Regions from separate parts of the Rummeliibacillus sp. SL167 genome, predicted to be linked through region 3. Evidence: predicted binding sites of a transcription regulator. Region 3 holds the regulator's gene; each other region holds the start of a gene.
What was found. Region 3 encodes CtsR, which represses protease genes until heat stress. Its sites were predicted from a motif close to ATGGTCAATAAAGGTCAAACA; they were not measured.
Positions count from the first base shown of each region.

Region 1 (5,120 bases), on a different contig from region 3:
ATAAACGATTAACAAAAAAATCATTGGTGTCTTCGGTAAAAAAGCGGAAGATATCCAAAGTAACGTTTCTCTCATCGTGAACGCAGCCAAAAGGATTAAATAAAAAGCCGTAATATACAAAATGATAGAAGATCCAACTTTTCCTATTTTTTGCTTTAACCAATCATTTAAAGGTTGCTGTTTAGATTTATTATGGACATAAACCAAAAGAAACAACCATATAAATGATGCAAACATTCCAGCTAAAACCGATGCCCAACCATCTCTTCCAGCCGCCTTTATAATGGATGGAATAATGGTTACATGATTTTTTAAGCCAATGAACGTCATTACCAATAATAGGGTGTGCAGTATACTAATGGATCCAGTACTCTTCATTATAAAAACCCTCTAACATTTGTTGATAAGGTGAGTTTTGACAAAAATTTAGGATAATATAAGTAAATAATGAAAACAATCCATTCGTAAAAACATATTGACTTGAGGGGTTTTTGGCGGTCTTAATACAATAATTTATGTAGATGAGTCCGTTTCATCATGCGAATCTGAATGAAAATAGTTTATGTAAATGATCCATTTCATCACGCGGGATCTGGATGAAAATAGTTTATGTAAATGATCCATTTCATCACGCGGGATCTGGATGAAAATAGTTTATGTAAATGATCCATTTCATCACGCGGGATCTGGATGAAAATAGTTTATGAAATTGATATGGTTAGTTAATAGGGGATTTTTTTGGGAGAAATCGTTTTTAATGCAATTATCCATTTGTAAAAACATCGTTGCTTTTTCCTTCAAAAAAAGAGAGAGAGCATGTGGCGAAATACATGTTCTCACTCTTTTTTACCAGTAAAATATGCTGTTGTTTCCATTTATTATTATACTATATAACCAACCGGTTGTAAATATTTTCATGATGAATAGGTTGATAATCTTTTATAGAGAGTTTAATAAAGTCTCTTCATCTAATTAACATATTTATCGCTTAACATTAATGTTGCCACTTTCCTTCTTTCTTTGTTCCTTTACTGATTCTAAAATTTCAATATACGTTAACTATATAATCAAAATCATACTTTTCTTCTCACTCTTTCCATCCTTGCTAAGATATTTAATACTAATAATTCTAATTAGAAGATGTTCAGCGTATACCGTTAATGGATACATTCGCGATATCCATTTATCCGCATCTTTCATAACAATCAGCACATCCTCTCTAATCAATACGTTGTTACTTTTTTGGATATTTTAGTTAAATAAATGTGGGATTTTTGTGTCTATACTAAGTAGATCTTCCCCATTTTTTATAGTAAAAATAAAACCTCCTCATGTCAGTGAATTTTGTTAAACTCACTTTTTTTGAGAAGGCGAATAATATAGGCAAATTTTGGAGATTATTTAGAGGAGTTCTATGCTCCGTTGTTTTCTCCTTGATACCTATAAATACTTGTGTATCGAAGCTTGTAGTCAATTTTATGTATGCCCCCGGAGGGAATCGAACCCCCAGCCTAAGAACCGGAATCTTATGTTTTATCCATTAAACTACGGAGGCAAAAAGTATTTGCGACTTATCTATTATACAAATTAAATGGGAACAATTCAATAAGAGAAAAAAACAATCGTAATATTTGACCTTTATTGACCATTATGTGTATGATAAAGTTACAGCTGAGATAGATAAACTTTCAGCGTATGAACACGAAATTACCTTATTAATTTGAGGAGGCTATTTACATGAATTTAATCCCTACAGTTATTGAGCAAACAAATCGCGGTGAACGTGCCTATGATATTTACTCACGTTTATTGAAAGACCGCATCATCATGCTTGGCAGTGCCATTGATGACAACGTAGCAAACGCTGTTGTATCTCAATTATTATTCCTAGAAGCTGAAGATCCAGAAAAAGACATCTACCTTTACATCAACTCTCCTGGTGGTAGCGTAACAGCTGGTATGGCTATCTATGATACCATGCAATTCATCAAACCAGACATCCAAACAGTTGGTATGGGTATGTGCGCATCAATGGGTTCATTCCTTCTTACAGCAGGCACAAAGGGTAAACGTTATGCATTACCAAACTGCGAAGTCATGATTCACCAACCTCTAGGCGGCGCACAAGGTCAAGCAACAGAAATCGAAATTGCTGCAAAACATATTTTAAAAACACGTGAAAAATTAAACGGCATCCTTGCTGAACGCACAGGCCAACCAATCGAAGTCATCGCTCGCGATACAGACCGTGATAACTACATGACTGCTGAACAAGCAAAAGAATACGGCCTAATCGACCACATCATGGATCGCAATGAATTAAAAAAATAAGATAGGCATTTTCAAAAACAAAACGGCAAGACTCGTTTATTCAGAAGAGTCTTGTCGTTTTTTTCTGCGTGAAAGGCTTTTTGTACAGAGTTTTATATGAAAAGTTATTTTGGATAGTTAAAATGATCGTTGGTTTTGACAGTTGCATGGAACAATCTTTAGAAGAAAATCGAGTGAGTTCTTTTAGATTGGTTATGGGAGAAGAAAAGGAGAGAAGGTATAAAAGAAAGGAAGGAGATGGAAAGGAAGACGTAAATAGTTTTAAACGTGGATACAATTTGTTGTTTCGTGGATTGAATAGGGTCTTCCATGGATTGGAGGATGTTTTCCGTGGATGGAACCTTCTTCCCCGTGGATTGGGTCCCTTCTTCCGTGGATTGGACCTCTTCTTCCGTGGATGGAACCTTCTTCCGTGGATGGAACCTTCTTCCGTGGATTAGGACTCTTCTTCCGTGGATTGAGTCTCTCCTTCCGTGGATTGAGTCCCTCCTTCCGTGGATGGAACCTTCTTCCGTGGATTGAGTCTCTCCTTCCGTGGATTGGGTCCCTCCTTCCGTGGATTGAGTCCCTCCTTCCGTGGATTGAGTCCCTCCTTCCGTGGATGGAACCTTCTTCCGTGGATTGGGTCCCTTCTTCCGTGGATTGGACCTCTTCTTCCGTGGATTGGGGCTCTCCTTCCGTGGATTGAGTCTCTCCTTCCGTGGATTGGGGCTCTCTTTCCGTGGATGGAACCTTCTTCCGTGGATTGAGTCTCTCCTTCCGTGGATTGGACCTCTCCTTCCGTGGATTGGGGCTCTCCTTCCGTGGATTGGGGCTCTCCTTCCGTGGATGGACCTCTCTTTCCGTGGATAGAACTTCTTCTTCCGTGGATGAATAATTTCAAGCACTATCAATTTCAAGAAATCGGTCTTTTTTCTTCTAAAATGAAAAAAGCGGCTCTCCCAAAGGGGAACCGCTTCGAAATTACATTATACTCTTTTTACGGCGACCACGATAAATAGCGTAACCACCTAAAAGAACTAATACAAGTCCCATTAAGCTTGCATATAAAGAGGTTTGAACTCCTGTTTGAGGTAATTTTACTAAGTGATAATCACCATCAGGAAGTCCTTCCACCACGATGTTGCCATCTTTGTTGACTTTCAAACCACTTGCAATGGTTTTACCGTTTTCGTCAACCAATTTATAGACATCATCTTTATATTTATGAGCATGGTCTTTATCTGTTACTTTGAAAGTAGCACTATTGTTACCACTTTTTGATGCTTTGTTATTGTTAGGAGATGTTGTGTCTTCGTCCTTGTTTTTGTTTGGTGTTTTGCCATTTCCTTTGTTGTTATCATTTTTAGGATCTTTCGGCTCATCCACTTTCACATTATCAATGACGATATTTGGACCACATTCGCCTTTTTTCACAGTAAATGTGATTGTTCCTGACTGTTCTTCATAACCTGATGGCGCTTTTTGTTGAACTAGTTCGTAAGTACCTGGTTTTAGATGAGCAACCGTAATTTTACCGTTACTATCTGAAGTCACAGTAGTCACTGTTTTGCCATCTTGATCTTTTACAACAAAAGTAGAAGAACCTTTGACAACTTTTCCTGTTTCTTCATCTTTATTGATAAAGACAACATCGCATTGTTTCGGTACATTTTTAACAACCACTACTGTGTTTTCACATGTACCATCTTCTTTTGTTTTCACAGTGAATGAAACATCCGCAGATTTCTCATAACCATTTGGTACAGAAGTTTGTACTAATGTATAATCACCTGCTACAAGCCCTTTTACAATGATTTTTCCATCTTTATCAGAAGTAGCATTTTCAGCAACGACTTTTCCATCTTTATCTTTAATGGTAAATGTCGCACCTGCTACCTTGATATTCGTAGCATCTGCATCGATCACTGTAATATCTACAGGACATGTTTTTGGATCATTTTTCACCGTTGAGATCGTTACAGTACATGTTCCGTTATCATTTTTCACTGAGAATGAAATCGGCTCTTTGTTAAATTCATAACCAGCTTTCGATGATGTTTGAACAAGTTGATAATCGCCCACTGTCAATGCAGGCAATGAAACCTTCCCAGACGCATCACTTGTTACAGTCGCAACGGTCACACCATTTTGTTTTATCTCGAATGTAGCATTTCCAATACCATTGTTCGTTTTTGAATCCACTACGTTGAATTCGATCGGACAAGTCGGTGTTGGTGGGATTGGGTAGTTTTTCACTGGAATTAATGAAGTACAAGTATCTGTTGACACAACAAATTCTTGAGGACTTGCAGCATAATATCCAGCTGGTGCTTTTGTTTGTACTAGTTTATAAGTACCTGGGCTTAAGTCTGGAACATTTACTTTCCCATCAACCACTTTAAGACCTGTTGCACCTGCTACATCATCACCATTTGAATCAACTACTTTAAATTCAGCTTGGTTTGCCAAATCTGTAGCTTGTTGACCTGTTGCACCGACTACTTCGAAATTAGCGAAGGTGTCGCATTTTTCAATTGTAACGGGTATTATTTTTTGACATGCATCATCAAAATCAGTTGTGTTGAATGAAATATCATCAATCTTGACATAGCCATTCGGTGTATCTGTTTGAATAATCTTATATTCACCATCTGGAAGCTTATTCAACGTTAGCTTATTTGTTGCATCAAGTGTTAAATCTTTTAACTCATTATTCTCTTTATCTTTTGCTATATCGCCATTGCTATCCACTACTTTGAATTTAGAGCCGTTCCGGAATCCTGCCATATCACTTGGATCAACAGCAT
Region 1 is NZ_VCBM01000004.1:174,396-179,515, forward strand. It holds gene FEZ13_RS16235 (GerAB/ArcD/ProY family transporter) at 1-378, opposite strand, end outside; tRNA gene FEZ13_RS16240 (tRNA-Arg) at 1,484-1,555, opposite strand; gene clpP (ATP-dependent Clp endopeptidase proteolytic subunit ClpP) at 1,738-2,331, shown strand; gene FEZ13_RS16250 (hypothetical protein) at 2,490-3,230, opposite strand; gene FEZ13_RS16255 (SpaA isopeptide-forming pilin-related protein) at 3,295-5,120, opposite strand, start outside.
Region 1: clpP (ATP-dependent Clp endopeptidase proteolytic subunit ClpP) is a predicted target of CtsR. The motif match lies at 1,629-1,649, and genes of this name have one in related genera.

Region 2 (5,120 bases), on a different contig from region 3:
CAACAAGCTACGACGACTGCCTCAACCTCAAATAATCAAGGCGGACCTGGTCAAGGAGGCCCAGGACAAGCTGGTGGGCAAAATCTAGGTCAAGGACGTCAAGGAGGTTCAGAAAATTTTGGCAGAGGATCATCCTTCTCAAACTTCGGTGCTTCCAGCGCTAAAAACGCGCAACAAATTGAAGATTTGAATATTACATTATCATTGAAAGAATTGGTGGAATTAGGTGGATTTGGACTAGCCATCAGCTTTTTAGCAGTGATTATCGCATCTATCGGTGTTATGCGTATGCAACCTAAAAAAATCTTAATCTCATAAGAGGGTGAAATGATGTTAGAAGTAAAAGACGTAAATTATTGGTATAACAATAAAGCTGATGCGCTTTATGAAAATGTCAACTTGACATTCGAAAAGGGAAAATTATATAGCATTTTAGGTTCAAGCGGTTCAGGAAAGACAACATTTCTTTCCTTGATCGCAGGACTAGATGTTCCTAAAACTGGCGAGATATTATATGAAGGAAAATCATTGAAGAAGATTGGCTTGACGAATTACCGTAATCAATATGTATCAATTGTCTTTCAATCCTATAATTTGCTGCCATATATGTCTGCGGTAGATAATATTGTATCAGCAATGGAAATTACTCATAGTCATCAAGCAAATCGAAAAGATTATGCGTTCTCCATGTTAGAAAAAGTGGGAATAACAAAGGAACTGGCGCAAAAAAATGTGCAGCATTTATCAGGTGGTCAACAGCAACGTGTAGCAATTGTACGGGCGATGTGCTGTGAAGCTCGACTTGTTGTGGCCGATGAACCAACTGGTAATTTAGATGAAAAAAATTCTTTAGAGATTGTTCGATTGTTTAAAGAATTAGCGCATAATCAAGGAAAATGTGTTATCGTCATTACCCATGAAAGAGAAATCGCAAAAGAATGTGATATTGTACTCGAGTTGAAGCATAAAAAATTCAATGAACTGCAATTTCAAAATTAGTTGAAGAGTCCAAGCTTTTCACGAATAGTATCAAGGCTTGCACTTCAAGAATCAGGAAAAAGCAGGAGATGAAAGCTCGATCGTTTCAGTAAATACGCAGTCACAGTTGGAATCGAGAAAACCTGTTGTCTAAGTTTTACTTTATATCAAAAAAGCTTGGTCGCTATAAAACGTATCAAGCTTTTTTGATATATTATTGCAGAAAACCCTATAATAATAGATGAATTATTAGTCAATACGGCAAATGTTTAAAGGACAGTTTTCACATTCACATTCTCTTTTTAGAAAATCTAATTTATGGACGGTAATAATACTTTTATCGAAAGATATTACTTCTAATTTTTTTAGTTCATTTAACATTCGATTAATGACTTCACGGCTAGTAGCACATAAATTGGCAAGATCTGAATTGGTTAATGGATAATCGATGACAATATCGCCATTCTCTTTCAACATACCATAAGTATTGGTTAGTCGAATAATGGTTGAGTATAGAGCACCTTTTTTACCATATAAAAGTAAATCACGCATTTTAGTTTGCGCTTTCAAATTTTGTAATTGCAACCAGCTTATGCACTCGATTAACAAAGCAGGTTCTTGACTTAAACACATTTCAAAAAGATTTTTATCAAGAGTAATGATCGTAGCTGATTCCATAACTTTAGCACTTAAAGGATAAAACCCTGTTTTACTAAAAATAATCCCCTCACCAATACAGTCATTGCTACCACAAATTCGAAGTGTCAATTCTTTACCACTAATAGTTTCTTTAGACAGAATGACTTTTCCCGATACGACATAAAAAATATCTTTTACCGGTTCACCTTCTAAGCATAGATGACTACCCTTTGAAATCTTAAGCAGTGAACCATTTTCTTTGAATATTTTAGAAATATTAGCAGGAAGTGGATCTATCTTATAAGAATTTACCATATCATCTACAACCTTCATTCATTTTTCTTCATTATAACATAGGAATTTAGGATTAATTCGATACTTTTAAACTGTCACATTTCTTTTAAAATTAGGCTTTGTTTAACAATACTGTTGATATTCATCAATTATGCTACAAGAAAAAGATGTTTTTACAAAAGAAGAAAGTCTCCGAAAGAGCGAATAAATCAGGAGAGAGCGAATAAAGGCCTCGGAAAGAGTAGAAAGCCTCTGATAGAGCAACTAAATATTAAATCAGCAAATACACTATATTTTTAGAAAAATTGGATCATCAACACACCTGATAAATGGATAAAATTAAATAATCAATACATTTGGTATGGAAAATCAATAATGTCATATAACAAAACGAAGAATATGGCAGAAAATCAACAATGTATATAAAAGGATTATAAAGGTCAAAAAAGGTCAAACATTTATCTTTACAATTCATGATAATGGAATTATAATATAATTAATCAAAAGGTCAAAAAAGGTCAAACGAAGGAGCTGGATCTTTATGCAAATGCAAATGAACAATGAAGAACAAAAAAGTCCATTGGAACAATTTGGACGAAATTTAGTAGAAGAAGTAAAGAAAGGTAAAATGGACCCCGTTATTGGGCGTGACCAAGAAATTCGAAATGTCATCCGAATCTTATCTCGTAAAACCAAAAATAACCCTGTATTAATCGGTGAACCTGGTGTTGGTAAGACAGCTATTGTGGAAGGATTGGCACAACGTATTGTCAAAAAAGATGTGCCTGAAGGATTAAAAGATCATCTTATTTATGAATTAGATATGAGTGCATTGATTGCAGGTGCAAGTTATCGTGGCCAATTTGAAGAACGTTTAAAAGGGGTATTAAAAGAAGTCAAAGAAAGTGAAGGACGTATCATTTTATTCATCGACGAAATTCACACGATCGTGGGAGCTGGTAAAACAGATGGTGCGATGGATGCAGGTAATATGTTGAAACCAATGTTAGCACGTGGTGAATTACATTGTATCGGTGCAACAACTTTAGATGAATACCGTATGTATATCGAAAAAGATCCTGCACTTGAACGTCGTTTCCAACAAGTATTAGTACGTGAACCATCTGTAGAAGATACTATTTCCATTTTACGTGGTCTAAAAGAAAGATTTGAATTGCATCATGCAGTTAAAATTCATGACCGCGCAATTGTAGCTGCTGCAGAACTTTCCAATCGTTATTTAACAGAACGATTCTTACCAGATAAAGCGATCGATTTGATCGATGAAGCTTGTGCGATGATTCGTACAGAAATTGACTCTATGCCACAAGAATTAGATGAAGTAACACGTCGACAAATGCAACTTGAAATTGAAGAACAAGCATTGATGAAAGAAAAAGACGATGCAAGCCAAAAACGTTTAGTTGCATTACGCGAAGAATTAGAAAAACTAAAAGAATCTTCTAAAGCTATGAAGGAACAATGGGAATCAGAAAAAGCATCATTGCATAAAATTCAAGAAAAACGTGAAATTTTAAATCGTTATCGCCGTGAATTAGAAGAAGCAGAAAATCAATATGATTTAAACAAAGCTGCCGTACTCCGTCACGGTAAAATTCCAGAACTTGAAAAAGAATTGAAACAATTAGAAAAATCTTTACAAGATGGAAACGAAACTCGATTATTACGTGAAGATGTTACAGCAGATGAAATTGCATCCATTGTTTCTAGATGGACAGGTATTCCAGTAACAAAGTTAGTAGAAGGTGAACGCGAAAAATTATTGCATTTGAAAGACACACTGCATGAACGTGTAGTTGGTCAAGATGATGCAGTACGCCTAGTAACAGAAGCTGTTTGGAGAGCAAGAGCTGGCATTCAAGATCCAAACAAGCCAATCGGATCATTCCTATTTTTAGGACCAACTGGTGTTGGGAAAACGGAATTGGCGAAAGCTTTAGCTGCTCAGTTATTCGATTCTGAGGATCATTTTATCCGAATTGATATGTCCGAATATATGGAAAAACACAGTGTTTCTCGTTTAGTCGGAGCACCTCCAGGATATATTGGTTACGAAGAAGGTGGTCAATTAACAGAAGCTGTTCGTCGTAATCCATACTCAGTTGTACTATTAGATGAAATCGAAAAAGCTCATCCAGATGTAGCAAATATTTTACTTCAAATCTTAGATGATGGCCGTATTACCGATAGTCAAGGGCGTACAGTGAACTTTACAAATACTGTCGTTATCTTAACTTCAAATATTGGTTCAAATTATTTAATGGATTTGAAAGACCAAGAAAATGAACATGCAGTGGAAGATTTAGTCATGGCGGCTTTAAAACAACACTTCAAACCTGAACTGCTTAACCGTTTAGATGACATCATTATGTTCCATTCATTAACGAATGAGCAATACTTTGAAATTGCTAAGAAATATATTCAATTATTGCAAAAACGAGTGGCTGAACAAGAAATTGAATTACAAGTGAACGAGGATGTTCTACAATGGGTTGCGAAAGAAGGAGTAGATCCTGCTTTTGGTGCTAGACCTTTACGCCGCTTTGTTCAACGTCATATCGAAACATTAGTTGCCCAAGAATTGTTAAAAGGGGAAGCAACTGCAGGAACAAAATTAGTAGTGTCTATGGAAGATGGTAAGGTAGTTATTCATAAAGAAAACTAAGCGAAATGTTAAAAAGCGATTCGATCTTAGTTATTAATAAGGTGATTTTATTAGTGGCTTTGCAACATGTGGTATTTCTGCAAAATAAAAATCCTGCCAAACGGCAGGATTTTTTTATTCTTGATGACCGATTTCTTTTGGTGAATCTTTTGGAATCACTGCATCGATGACAAGAAGTAACGCAGCAAATACAAGTGAGATCCATAAGCCTTTTGTAAATGCTGGACCATCAAATGCGACATTATTGATCGAGCTGACTACATAGTTTAATACTGTAACTAATAGGGCAGACCAAATGACTAAAATAATATATCTCATCTCTATTTCACCTCTAAACTAACTTATCTACTTATCCTATCATATCATATGTGCCCATTTATTTAAAAGAAACTTTTCAAATAGTTTGCGCAATAAAGTGAAACTCTATCAGTGGGGGTTTTCTGCATCCCCCACTGATGGTTAGCTGAACCAATCGGACTTTTACGGGCAGTTGATCCCCATCTATCTTTTCGTTTCTCTCTAA
Region 2 is NZ_VCBM01000001.1:2,025,044-2,030,163, reverse strand. It holds gene FEZ13_RS09180 (ABC transporter permease) at 1-318, shown strand, start outside; gene FEZ13_RS09175 (ABC transporter ATP-binding protein) at 331-999, shown strand; gene FEZ13_RS09170 (Crp/Fnr family transcriptional regulator) at 1,228-1,932, opposite strand; gene FEZ13_RS09165 (ATP-dependent Clp protease ATP-binding subunit) at 2,453-4,597, shown strand; gene FEZ13_RS09160 (YjzD family protein) at 4,712-4,915, opposite strand.
Region 2: FEZ13_RS09165 (ATP-dependent Clp protease ATP-binding subunit) is a predicted target of CtsR. The motif match lies at 2,348-2,368, and genes of this name have one in related genera.

Region 3 (5,120 bases):
GCCTTCTCTAGCAATTTGTGTAAGATCACGCGCTAAGCTATCCAAAGTCGGTGTATTTGCAGCTGGAGCCGCATTCGTGTTCGCTTGTGGATGATCGCTGCTACCTAAAAGCTGTAATACTTGTTGACGAGCTTTGTTTAGACTGACACCCGCATTATTTAAGACTCGAGCTGCTACACCTTCGCCTTCACGGATTAATGCTAAAAGCAAATGCTCTGTACCAATATAGGAATGACCTAATTTACGTGATTCATCAACCGATAACTCGATAACCTTTTTAGCTCTAGGCGTATAATGAACGATTGGGCCAACATTCTGTGTACCAATTCCTACTAATTCTTTAATACCTTCTTCAATCATTTCAGGACTTACATCGATCGCTTCAAGTGCTTTGGCAGCAATTCCACCACCCTCGCGAATCAGTCCTAACAATATATGTTCAGTACCAATTGCCTCATGTTTCATGCGAATTGCTTCTTCTTGAGCAAGTTGCAAAACCTTTTGAGCGCGCTGTGTAAAACGATTATACATCATAAAAATTCTCCTCCTCTTCAACGCTTAATTAGAATCTGTATCATTTAACTGCAATTTTTCTCTAATGATGGATGCACGATAAACATCTCTTTCATTGGCTTGGAGTGTTGTACCTGCATGTTGTTGTAAAAAACCTGGTTGCATGATTAACATACACTCATTTAATACTTTATCGGGAATCGATGGCATTAACCCTAAATCGATACCTAATCGCACATTTGATAAGCAATTGGCGGCTTCTTCGCTCGATAAAATTCTGGCATATCGTAAAACACCTAAAGAGCGATTCAACCGATCGGATACTGCAATGGATGCATGTTCTAATAATGCTCGTCGTGCACCAATTTCCTTTTGAACGATTTGTTCAGCCACACTTTGCAAATCTAAAATAATATCTTCTTCAGGCTTACCCAATGTAATCTGATTTGAAAATTGATAATAATTACCGACAGCTTCTGTGCCTTCACCATAAATCCCTCGCACAACCATTCCTAGCCGTACCATCGTATTAATAAGAGGTCCCATTTGGTTGGTCACTGTTAATGCTGGTAAATGCATCATGACGGAAGCTCTAAGCCCAGTCCCCGTATTGGTTGGGCAACTTGTTAAATAACCAAATGAATCATCAAAAGCATAAGGTAAATTTTTTTCTAATAAGCGATCCACTTCATCCGCTAACTGATAGGCTTTGTCTAGCTGTAATCCCGGTTGCAAGCATTGAATTCGAATATGATCCTCTTCATTTATCATAATACTAATCGTTTCATCTTCTGATACTAGGATTGAACCAAATTTTGTTTTATTTGCTAATTGTGGGCTTATTAAGTGTTTCTCTACCAATACTTGCCGTTGTATTGCTGGCATATCATGAAGGGAGAAATAGGAAAATGGGATACCAAGACTATTTTCTCCATCCATCACTGCATTTGAAACCATCTTGCCAATTTTGGATGCCTCTTCATCTGAAAAAGCTCTTGGAAAACGGAAACCGTTTAAATTTCTAGCCAATCGAATACGTGTGCTCATGATAATGTCACCATAATCAACATCACCACGCATCCAAAGAGGTGGTTTGCTTTTTAGAAAATGATCAATGCTCGTCACTTTCCTCACCCCCTGTTTGTAGCTTCTTCTCTAATTCTCGTACTTGATCTCGAATATGAGCGGCATCTTCAAAACGTTCTGCTTCTACAGCTGATTTCATATCTTGGCGTAGCGCTTCAATTTGCCGTTTCATTTGATAACTTTGATTGACAGAACCGGGTACTTTTCCAATATGCTCTGTTGCACCATTATGCAGTCGTTTAAGTACTTGAGGTAGCTGTTCTTTGAACGTTTCATAACAAGTTGGACAATTAAATTTCCCCTCTTCAAGAAACTGTCTATAGGTCATCCCACATTGTGGGCAGCTATCATTTGGCACTTTCGTTTGCGTATTATTAATCGGTACTGATTGAACAGACCAACTTGGTGTTCCAAACCAATTGGCAAACAATTTTTGCATTGCATTTGAACCTTCTTCTGAATCGAGGTTCAAGTGAAAGTGATCCATCTGCTTATTGCATACATCACAATAATGTCTGGTAATTTTTTTACCATTTTTCATTTGCGTAACTGTGATCGTAGCCGGCCGCTGTTTACAATTTTCACAAATCATACCTTGCACCTCTTTATGTTTTCTTATCATACTTTAATGTTAATACCATAGCGTGTAATATTCGTGCACGTAATTCATCCCGTACCGGCAAATTGATGCATAGCACCGAACGATCAATTGCCGTGATCATCATCTTCGCCTCTCTACGAGTAATCACATCCTCGTCAATCAAACGAAAAATAAAATCTTGTGCTGTTGCTTGAGAGATCGAATCACCTATCTGTTGTAAAATTTCATCGATTAACTCTGTTTCAGAATCAGCTTTTACACGTAATATTCGAATATAACCGCCTCCACCACGTTTACTTTCGACTATATATCCACGTTCGGCAGTAAATCTCGTATTGATCACATAATTTATTTGCGATGGTACACACTGAAATTTATCTGCAATTTCACTGCGTTTAATTTCAATATGTCCTTTACCACCTAATTCAATAACTTCCTTCAAATACCCTTCAATAATGTCAGAGATATTTCGCATTTTTAGCTTCCACCTCACTTACATCACTGACTTTGACTATCTTTGACTATATTATATAAGGCTATAAAAATTGACGCAAATATTCTGCACTTCTTTTTATGAATTTTAAATATTTTTTACTATACGTAAAAAGCATACCGCTATATGCAGTATGCTCAAAAGTAACTTATTAAATCCATTTACCGACGATTGGATATTCCCAATGTACATCTTGTAACGCATTGATAATACCAATAATCGGTACAATGATGCCCATAAGACCAAAGACAACTATCATCGGAATACCGATAATTGCCAGGACAATCGTGGCTGATAGCACAGCTCCCACTCCCACTAGCACCCACATGACAAATTGAAACAGCAATGCTTGAATGGATAGACGTTTTATTTCTTCATCCTTTATCAAAAGAAAGAAGGCTATTGGCACTAAACATGGGGCAAAAAATGCACTTGCATGCAAAATTACTTTTAGTCCTTTTTCCTCCATATTCTAATCACTCACTTTCACTATTCTGAAACATTTTCTTATAGCTAATCTACGTTCTTTCCTTTGAATAAGTTTCACTTCTTTTAAAAGTTCTTTCATTTCTACATGCAACATTTCCATGATTGTTACGTCTTTTCTACTATAACGATTCTATTTAATCCTATTGTTGATACACATTTATATTCGCTATAGATGATAGCCTTTCTTGAACATTCGTAGAAGTTGTCACCTCTCACTTTATTATAGTAAGTAGGGATTTTTTTATCCCTAGCTGGAATTCGTTGAGCCATCAGGATTTTTAATAGATAGGCAAATTCTTATTCTCTGCTTGTTACTTAAGTCTTGAAGTGTTAGGAATCTGACTACCCGTTAAAATTGGACTAAAGTTTAAAATAACATATAACAGAGCTAAGGTAAGGGGGAGACTTCCTTGAAAAAAATCGTTTTGTTAATAGGAACCATTCTACTCGGCTTACTTATTTTCATCGGTATGCCATACTGTTTGCTAAAAAGTTCATTGATGCATCATTGCGACGAACCATCATCAGTATGTACCAAAACTGTTCAACATAAATTATCTCACGAAATCTCCATTCACTCTGATTTTCAGGATTCTTATATACCAGAAAAACTGTCGACCAATATATTCCCTAAATATTGGATCACTGACCACTAAAAGAAAGAAAATTCTCATCTAATAGGGATTTTTTTCATCTTCTGATGGATATCGTTGAACCAATCGAACTTTTACGGGCAGTTGATCCCCCATCTGTCTTTCCCGTTTCTCTCTAAATCTTGAGTTCAGGGTCTTACTGCCCGTTAAAGCAGGATAAAAATAGCTGTTCTTCTTTTTGGTGTCACACTAGAAGCGGTGTTTTTTATTCAATTATGGAAACATTGGCTTTTTTATGAGAGGATAGGTATAACAACAGTTGAAATGAGGTGTGGTAATGATTCGAACTCTTGGAGTGACAACTGACCAACAACTTAAAATGGATTTCCCACTAGATGAAATTAAACAAGGCAAATTTGATTGGTATTGGGTAGATTTTGAAAAGCCTAACGATACAGAAGACCTTCTATTAGATCAATTTTTTCATTTTCACCCTTTAGCAATTGAGGATTGTTTAATGCGACTGCAACGTCCAAAGGTAGATTATTACGACGATTATCACTTCCTAGTTGCCCACAAGATCAATGAGGAAACATTTGAAGCTGAAGAAGTGAACTTGTTCGTATCTCCCAGTTTCATCGTAACTTACCATAAATCTTCTGTACCTGAATTCGATGTTGTGCGGAAACGATTAGTGAGCCGTCCCCAAACATGGGAACGAGGAGCACTTTTTGTCATGTATCAAGCGATTGATAAAATCGTCGATAGCTATTTTCCTATGGTATATAACATTGAAGATCATTTAAACGAAATCGAAGACCAATTGAATTATCAAAATAGCACCAAATCAATGCGTTATGTATTTGATTTGAGAAGTGATTTACTTCATATAAGACGAACCATTCTACCAATGCGCGATTTACTTTATCGCATTTTAAATTCTTACCGATTCAATTTGGATGATCAGGAAAGAGCCTACTTTGGAGACATCCATGACCACTTAGTCAAGCTGACTGAAATGGTTGAATCAAACCGTGAGCTTACAGCAGATATGCGAGACAGTCATATGTCCGTAAATGCTAGTCGCATGAATGGTATTATGATGATTCTAACGATTATTTCATCTATTTTTATCCCCTTAACATTCATTGCTGGTGTTTATGGTATGAATTTTAAGCATATGCCCGAACTTGAATGGCACTATGGCTATTTTATCATTTTACTAATTATGTTTGGAATTGCGATTTCAATGATCACGTGGTTCAAACACAAAGGCTGGTTTGACTTATTTAGACCGTAAAACGCCCTCTATATTTGGCGAATCCCACCAAAATAAAGGGCTTTT
Region 3 is NZ_VCBM01000005.1:65,468-70,587, forward strand. It holds gene FEZ13_RS17330 (ATP-dependent Clp protease ATP-binding subunit) at 1-534, opposite strand, end outside; gene mcsB (protein-arginine kinase McsB) at 559-1,593, opposite strand; gene FEZ13_RS17340 (UvrB/UvrC motif-containing protein) at 1,625-2,191, opposite strand; gene FEZ13_RS17345 (CtsR family transcriptional regulator) at 2,205-2,675, opposite strand; gene FEZ13_RS17350 (magnetosome magnetite crystal formation protein family) at 2,845-3,162, opposite strand; gene FEZ13_RS17355 (hypothetical protein) at 3,593-3,838, shown strand; gene corA (magnesium/cobalt transporter CorA) at 4,113-5,075, shown strand.